2 regions of the Arthrobacter sp. LjRoot14 genome follow, and region 1 is predicted to be linked to the other one. Evidence: predicted binding sites of a transcription regulator. Region 1 holds the regulator's gene; the other holds the start of a gene.
What was found. The regulator LexA, encoded in region 1, represses DNA repair genes until DNA is damaged. The targets are predictions, from matches to a motif close to TCGAACANNTGTTCGA.
Positions count from the first base shown of each region.

Region 2: the regulator LexA is predicted to act here: its motif matches at 1,646-1,661, upstream of ACSQ12_RS12060 (DUF6504 family protein).

Region 1 covers NZ_CAXURL020000001.1:1,664,474-1,668,250, reverse strand. The annotation lists gene ACSQ12_RS07530 (histidinol-phosphate transaminase) at 1-657, opposite strand, end outside; gene ACSQ12_RS07525 (LysM peptidoglycan-binding domain-containing protein) at 758-1,258, opposite strand; gene lexA (transcriptional repressor LexA) at 1,584-2,333, shown strand; gene ACSQ12_RS07515 (ATP-dependent DNA helicase) at 2,412-3,777, opposite strand, start outside.
Region 2 covers NZ_CAXURL020000001.1:2,699,601-2,703,377, reverse strand. The annotation lists gene ACSQ12_RS12080 (SOS response-associated peptidase) at 1-97, shown strand, start outside; gene ACSQ12_RS12075 (VOC family protein) at 105-527, opposite strand; gene ACSQ12_RS12070 (chorismate mutase) at 542-868, shown strand; gene ACSQ12_RS12065 (hypothetical protein) at 887-1,273, opposite strand; gene ACSQ12_RS12060 (DUF6504 family protein) at 1,755-2,087, shown strand; gene ACSQ12_RS12055 (DNA polymerase III subunit alpha) at 2,084-3,777, shown strand, end outside.

The DNA.
Region 1 (3,777 bases):
ACGGCCCGGCAGCAGAGTCAGGGCGCTGGGCGTACCGTCGTGGGCAAATTCGTGGTACGCCTCATCGACGATGACGACAGTCTGGCTGGCTTCGCCTGCGGCATACACGGCCTCCACCACATCCAGTCCCAGCCCGGTGCCGGTGGGGTTGTTGGGTGAACACAGGAAGACGATGTTCGGCTGCAGTTCCCGGACCTGCCGGGCAGCCGATTCGGCACTGAGCCCATAGTCGTCCGCACGCTGGCCGACGATGTATTCGGTGTCGGTACCGCTGGCCAGGAGGGGATACATGGAATACGTGGGCGGGAAACCAAGTGCGGTACGTCCCGGCCCGCCGAATGCCTGCAGAATCTGCTGCAGCACTTCGTTGGATCCGTTGGCGGCCCAGATGTTCTCTGCCCGCAGACCGTGGCCGAGGTACTCGGCCAGGCGCTCCCGGAGCTCGGTGAACTCACGGTCCGGATAGCGGTTCAATCCCGCGGCAGCTGCCGTCACGGCCTCGGAAATGGCCACAAGGACATCGGCCGGAACGCCATGGGTGTTTTCGTTGACGTTCAGCAGAATGGGAACGTCCAACTGCGGCGCACCATACGGGGTAAGGCCACGCAGGTTGGTCCGGAGGGGAAGTCGGTTCAGGCGCTCTAGCTGGTCAGTCACTTCAATAGTTTAAGTGAGCGTGGCCGGGGCGCCGAAACTGTGACGCTTCCGGCCCTGCCGGGGCTTGCTTCCGCCCGCTGCCCGCGCAGGGTGTCGGGCCTTAGTTTGAGGGGACAAAGATCTGCTGGCCCGGCATGACCCTGCCGCCGTCGAGGTTGTTGAGCTGAACGATATCGGCAACAACGTCCCGGGTATCGCGTTCCGGCGCGACAGATCCGGCGATCTCCCACAAGGACTGCCCCGGCTGCACCGTCACCGACACGGTGGGGGTCACAGACAGCTCGGACGCGGAATCCGCCGCCTTCGCCGGAGAGTTCAGGAAACCGGCCAGCGAGATCACCAGCACCGCCAACAGAATCAGCGGCACGCCCACCAGGACGATGCGCCCCCTGCGCGTCAGGCGGAGCGGCGGCTGCGTGGACCTTGCCTTGGCCGCCTTCACGGCCTTCTCCGCGGGACGCTCCTCCCAGTTGAAGCCCCGAATTCCCGAAGCCCCGGCTTCCTGCCCGGCGGAACCCGGAAACTCCGATGCGTGAGGGCCGCGGCCCTGGCCGGCCGAACCCTTGAAACGCGAACCATGAATAGCGCTTGTTGCTGACATGAACTGAGCCCTCCTGGACCTGACTGTGCTGCCCGGCATGTTCCTGAAGCTGCCATCCGCCCGCCCGGTCTTCGAACATAGGACCGAACGGGGTTTTGGACTAGAACACATATTCGAACTTTGCTTGTTCTGTTCTAGCACTTATTAACGAACATTGTCGAGACTCACTAGAACAAATGTTTGAAAAAGCTGTGGGGCTGGCCTACGTTTGAGCTACAGATCAACCACTTCTGCAGTTGATCAGCAGGGTCTGACATTTTCAGGCCGGAAGTTCCCGGCAGCTGCAGCCACGGAGGCCGGGTGGAACGGAAAGGCGTTGGCGAACATGGCAGCACAAGCCACCGGCGGCAGGGCTACGCAGCGGAGCCAGCAGTCACCAGCGAAGCCGAAGGGCCTCACGGTACGGCAGAAGAAGATTCTGGAAACCATCCAGCGGTCCGTCAATGACAACGGCTACCCGCCGTCAATGCGTGAAATCGGCGACACCGTGGGCCTGGCCAGCCTTTCCAGCGTCACCCACCAGCTCTCGCAGCTCGAAAAGCTGGGCTATCTCCGCCGCGATCCGAAGCGTCCGCGGGCCATGGAAGTACTCATGCCGCTGACCCTGGATGAAGGTGCTGCCAAAATCTCAGGCGTGGAGAAGCCCGCGCGGCTGCGCACCATCGGCGGATTGGCCGTCTCCGAACTGGCCACCGCAACGGATACGGCCATGGTCCCCCTGGTCGGCCGGATCGCAGCAGGCGGCCCTATCCTGGCTGACCAGGTGGTCGAGGACGTGATGCCGCTGCCGAGGCAGCTGGTCGGCCACGGCGAGCTCTTTATGTTGAAGGTGACCGGCGACTCCATGATCGACGCCGCCATCTGCGACGGCGACTGGGTTGTGGTCCGCCGGCAGAGTGACGCGGTCAACGGTGACATCGTGGCAGCCCTGCTGGATGACGAGGCGACGGTCAAAACCTTCCGCCAACGGGACGGCCATACCTGGCTCCTGCCGCAGAACACGCAGTACGAGCCCATCCTCGGCGACCACGCCAACATCATGGGCAAGGTCGTGTCCGTTCTTCGTTCGCTGTAGCCGCTGCGCAGCCCGCTTCCGGGGACCCGACTTCGGGCCCCCGAAACGGTCAGGTGGCGCCGGCAACGGCACGCGTTGTCAGCCTGCGGCCGCCGCCGACGGAGCCTTCGCCAGCCTCGACAGGGCGGCAACCGCGACCGCAGGATCGGTGGTGGGCCAGAACGGCGGCAGGGCCGCCCGCAGGAAGCCCCCGTAGCGCTCCGTGGACAACCGGGAATCAAGGACCGCAACAACACCCTTGTCGCCGGTGGAACGGATCAGCCGGCCGGCCCCCTGGGCGAGCCGGATTGCCGCGTGGGTGGCCGAAACCGACATAAAGCCGTTGCCGCCCGCCTGTGCCACCGCCCGGGAACGCGCCGTCATCAGCGGATCATCGGGACGCGGGAACGGAATCCGGTCGATCACAACCAGCCGGCACGAACCGCCGGGAACGTCGACGCCCTGCCAGAGAGACATTGTGCCGAAGAGGCAGGTGTCCGGCTCGTCCGCAAACTGCCGCACCAGGGCGGTCATGGTTGATTCGCCTTGGCACAGGATGCTGACATCCAGGCGCGGGCGCATCGCCTCAGCCGCTTCCTCCGCCGCCCGCCGCGACGAAAAGAGGCACAGTGCCCCGCCGCCGGACGCCCGGATCAGCTTCTCCAGCTCATCCAGCGCTTCGGGGGATGTTCCACGGCCGGGCTTCGGCAGATGGCTGGCGACGTAGAGAATCCCCTGCTTGGGGTAGTCGAACGGGGACCCGACGTCCACGCCGGTCCAGCTGGGTGCACCCGGGCCCACCAGCCCAAGCCCTCCCGCCGCCGGCTCGAAGGCCGATCCGATCGCGAGGGTGGCTGAGGTGAGGACCACTGTGTGGCCGGCAAAGAGCCCGTCACGCAGCTTCCCGGCCACGCTCAACGGGGCTATGTTGATCAAGGCCGGCGCTGCGTCGTCCGGCTGCGAATAGCCTTGCTGCGGGTCAAAGGTGCTGTTCCGCGAGAACCAGACCACTTCGCGGTTTTCCCGGGCGGCGATCAGTCGTTCACAGAGCTCGAGGATGACCATCAGGCGTGAGCGCGCAAGCTGGCGACCGCCGTCGGCCGTATTCGCGCTGTCCCCTTTCGAATCCGAAAGGGCCGCGCGGCAGGCTTCCCGCAGCTGGTCCACGCAGTCGAGCTGTTCGTCGTTGAGGCCGTTGGGCAGGAGGCCGCTGGGGACTCCGGCGATGGCCAGTTCCAGGTTCGCGGCAGCGTTATTGAGCGCATCCACCGTGATTCCGGTATTCTTCCGGGCGCCGGAAGCGGCGGCGTGGACCATGGCCACGGACAGCTGGCCGGAGACCGCTCCCGTTACCCGGTCCTGCAGCTCGTGCGCCTCGTCGACCACCACGACGTCGTACTCCGGCAGCACCGCCAGGCCTTCGAAGGCGCTGACGGCCAGCATGGCATGGTTGGTGACCACGACG
Region 2 (3,777 bases), 1.0 Mb from region 1:
TGCCGAAGGCTGGACCATCGACGCCGTTGGCACCGCCGTCGGGAATGTAAAAAATGACTCGCCGGAACTTATCCGGCCGGTGGAAGGCCTGTTCTAGCCGGCTTTCAGACCGTGACGTTGCCGGCGGCGTCCACGGCCCAGGCGGGATTGAAAGCGATTTCCCAGCGGAATCCGTCCGGGTCCGCGAAGTATCCGGTGTACCCGCCCCATGGCTGGGTTTTTGGCGGGGCCACCACGGCGGCCCCGGCAGCCTCGGCATCGGCCATGACCCGGTCAACGTCCGCCGCGCTGCCCACGTTATGGCTCAATGTGATGCAGGGGACCCCGGCGGGGCTGTCCACGGCGGCCTCGGCCTGCATCTGGCCGGCATCCCACAGGGAAAGCATGAGGCCGTGGTTTGCCTGGATAAACACCACCTCGCCGGGGACTTCCCGGTGGACCGGCCAGCCGAGGCCGTTAACGTAAAAGTCGCGGGAGGCATCAACACTGCGGACGCCCAATGAAATGAAGTCGACTCGAGGCTGCATTCTTAGATACTGTCATGCACATGCCCACAAATCACGGACACGACAAAGACGCCCAGGCCGACAGGGAGCAGCTCGCAGCTGTCCGAGTGGCCGTCGATGAAGTTGATGAGCAGATTGTTACCCTGATTGCCCGCCGTGAACGCCTGATCCGGATTTCAGGCACGTTGAAGGGCGATGACGCGGAGGTCCGGGCTCCCGGACGGGTGGAGAAGGTCATCGAACATGTCCGCGCCGCCGCCGAGAAGAAGGACATCGACCCGGACATCGTGGAGAAGACCTACCGGGCGATGATCACGGCTTTCACCGAGCTTGAGATGAAAGTGCACAACGCCAGCAACTAGCTGCCGGCAATTAGCTGCTCAGAGGGATTCTTCCACGGGCACGTTGGCCTGATAGTCCCTGCCGTCGGCGTCGCTAAAGGCCGTCATCAGGTGACCCTTTTCCAGGCCCAGGACGGTACTCATGGGAAAGTTGCCGGTAATGGTGTTGCCTGAGTGCGTCACGCCGCTGAGGTCGAAATTCTCCTCTGTTCCGTCGTGGCTGAAGCAGTAGAAGGACACAGCCTCGCCGTTCATGAACTCAATGCCCATTCTTCGTTGATGGGAATGATCCGGCGTGGCCGCGACAAGCCCCACAACGTAGGCGCCCGCCCCGGGGATGTTTCCGTCTATATCAAAAGTCGCCACCAAGGTGGAGTCCTTGGCGGCGATGGCTACGTGCTTCAGGAGTGCGTCATGGGAGCTCATGGCTCCATCCTGCTCCCTGCGCTCCCGTCCGTCCACCCCTGATCGAGGTTTTGTCAGCGCTCCGGCACGGACCAATGATATTCGAATAAATATTCGAATATGAGCGCATGATGGAACGAGGTCGGGCCGGCGGTCCTCTGGCTTCAGGCCGGTGCCACCCGGACTCCATGACGCGCTACCCCGCGCCAGGTCTCAAACCGCCGTGAGGCCGGGCAGGAAGTTGATCCGCAGCGATTCGACTGAATGCTCACGGCCCATCCTTGAGCGCTATGGGTCCTCCGGGTGTCAACAACAACCCCTTATCGCTGGCACCGCTGAAGCCGGGAGACTGCGTGTAGGTTTTGTCCGGGCTCCGGCGTAGACTTGAATTATTCGAAGATATATTCGAACTAAGTATTTCAAATCGAATCAATTCAGTTTCTCCCTGCCAGCGGTGCGATCGCCCGTTCGGGGAGGGGGAGTGCAGTTTCGGGAGGCGCCGATGGGCTTGTTCAGCGAAGGTGTCGACGTCGTCTGCTCACCTGCCGGACAGCCGTCCGCACTCACCTGGGCAGGTCGTCATTACACGGTCTGCGCAGAGCCGGTGCACTGGTTTGAACGCCGCCAGTGGTGGGTCGAGGAAACCCGGGCGCCGCTGGGAACAGGCCCGGGGCTGGTGGATCACGAAATCTGGCGCGTCCAGGTCCGGCCAACCGGCGCCAAGGAACCCCCGCAACCCCATGAAACCCTCACCCTGGACCTGACAAGGAACATCGGAAACGGCCGGTGGAGGCTGCTGAAGATCCACGATGCCCTAAGGCCGCAATCAGCATGAGTTTCACCCATCTTCACGTTTCCACAGCCTTCAGCGCCCACTATGGTGTCTCCTGGCCGGAGGAGCTCGCCCAGGCGGCTGCCGCCGACGGCGCCACTGCGCTTGCCTGCACCGACAGGGACGGCCTGTACGGCACCGTCAAACACCTCAAGGCCTGCATGGCGGCCGGCCTGGATCCCGTCGTCGGGGTTGACCTTGCAGTCTTCGATGACGACGGCGACCTCCGCACCCAGCTCGCCGGCCGCGTCGTCGTACTTGCCCACGGACACAACAACGGCGCCGGCTACCGCGCCCTTTGCCGGCTGATTTCCGACGCCCATGCCCGTACCTCAGGCAAAGCCGGGGGAACGGTTCCCGTGGCGGTGACCCGCGCCGAAATTGCTTCCCGGGCACTGCACCCGGGAACCCTGGAGCCGGTGCTGACGGTGCTGGTGGGACCGGATTCCGACGTCGGGAGGGCTATGGGCGGACGCCGGTACCTTCGCCCCCGCACGCTGTTCAAACAATGGCTGGACGGCATGCCGAAGGGAACCGTGGCAGCCGAAGTGGTGTCGCACCTCAGTTCCCCCGGTGCGCCGCTGAGCACCGCCCATGCGGTGCGCATGCTCAAGCTTGCCGCCGAGCACGGGGTTCCGGCCGTTCTGACCAACGCGGTGCGGTACTGCGCGGAGGACGGCGCCGCCACGGCGGATGTGCTGGATTCGGCCCGCACCTTGAAATCGCTGCCCGAGCTGACAGCGGAGCCGTTGCTGCAGCCCAATGGGCGGGGGTGGCTGAAAACATCTGCCCAAATGCTCGAACTCGGGCAGGAAATCATCCATGCAGCCGGCTACGGCGCCACTGACCTCACGAGGCTGCTAGGCCAGACCGAGGCGCTCGCGGACCGCTGCCGGATGGATCCCGTCACAGATATGGGATGGAAGCGGCCGGTTGTACCTGAAGCATCCGTCATCGGCATCGAAGGCGACCCCCTGGTTGAGCTGACCCTGCGCTGCGAGGCGGGCATCGGCCGCCGGTTCCCGGGGATATCAGGGCGGCCCGAGGCGGAAATGCGGGCACGGCTGGAGCACGAACTGCGGATCATCGCCAACCTCGGATTTGCCTCCTACTTCCTGACAGTGGCCGAGGTTTCCCGGATGATCCTGGACATGGGGGTCAGGGCAGCGGCCAGGGGCTCCGGCGCCTCCAGCCTGGTTAACTACCTCATCGATGTCAGCCAGGTGAACCCACTGCAGCACGACCTCATCTTCGAGCGGTTCCTTTCCCGCGACAGGGCCACCCTTCCGGACATCGACATCGACGTTGAAAGTGCCGAACGGCACAATGTCTACCGGCGGATCTTTGACCGCTTCGGAGCGGAACGCGTCACCCTCATGAGCATGCAGAACGGCTACCGCGCTCGCGGTGCCGTCCGTGATGCCGGCATGGCGCTTGGCATGGACGACGGCGACATCGGCGAGATCGCCAAGCAGCTTTGGCGCTTCTCTGCAAGGAACTTCCGGGAAGCCCTGGTGGAAAAGCCGGAGCTTAGAGAGTTCGCGGGAAGGGTGGAGCAGCGGGATTTCGCGGAAAACCAGCAACTGGACCTGCTCGTAGACTTAACCGAGAGGCTCGACCGCCTGCCGAGGCACATCTCGATGCACCCTTGCGGGGTGATCCTCGGCGATGCCACCCTGCTGGACAGGACACC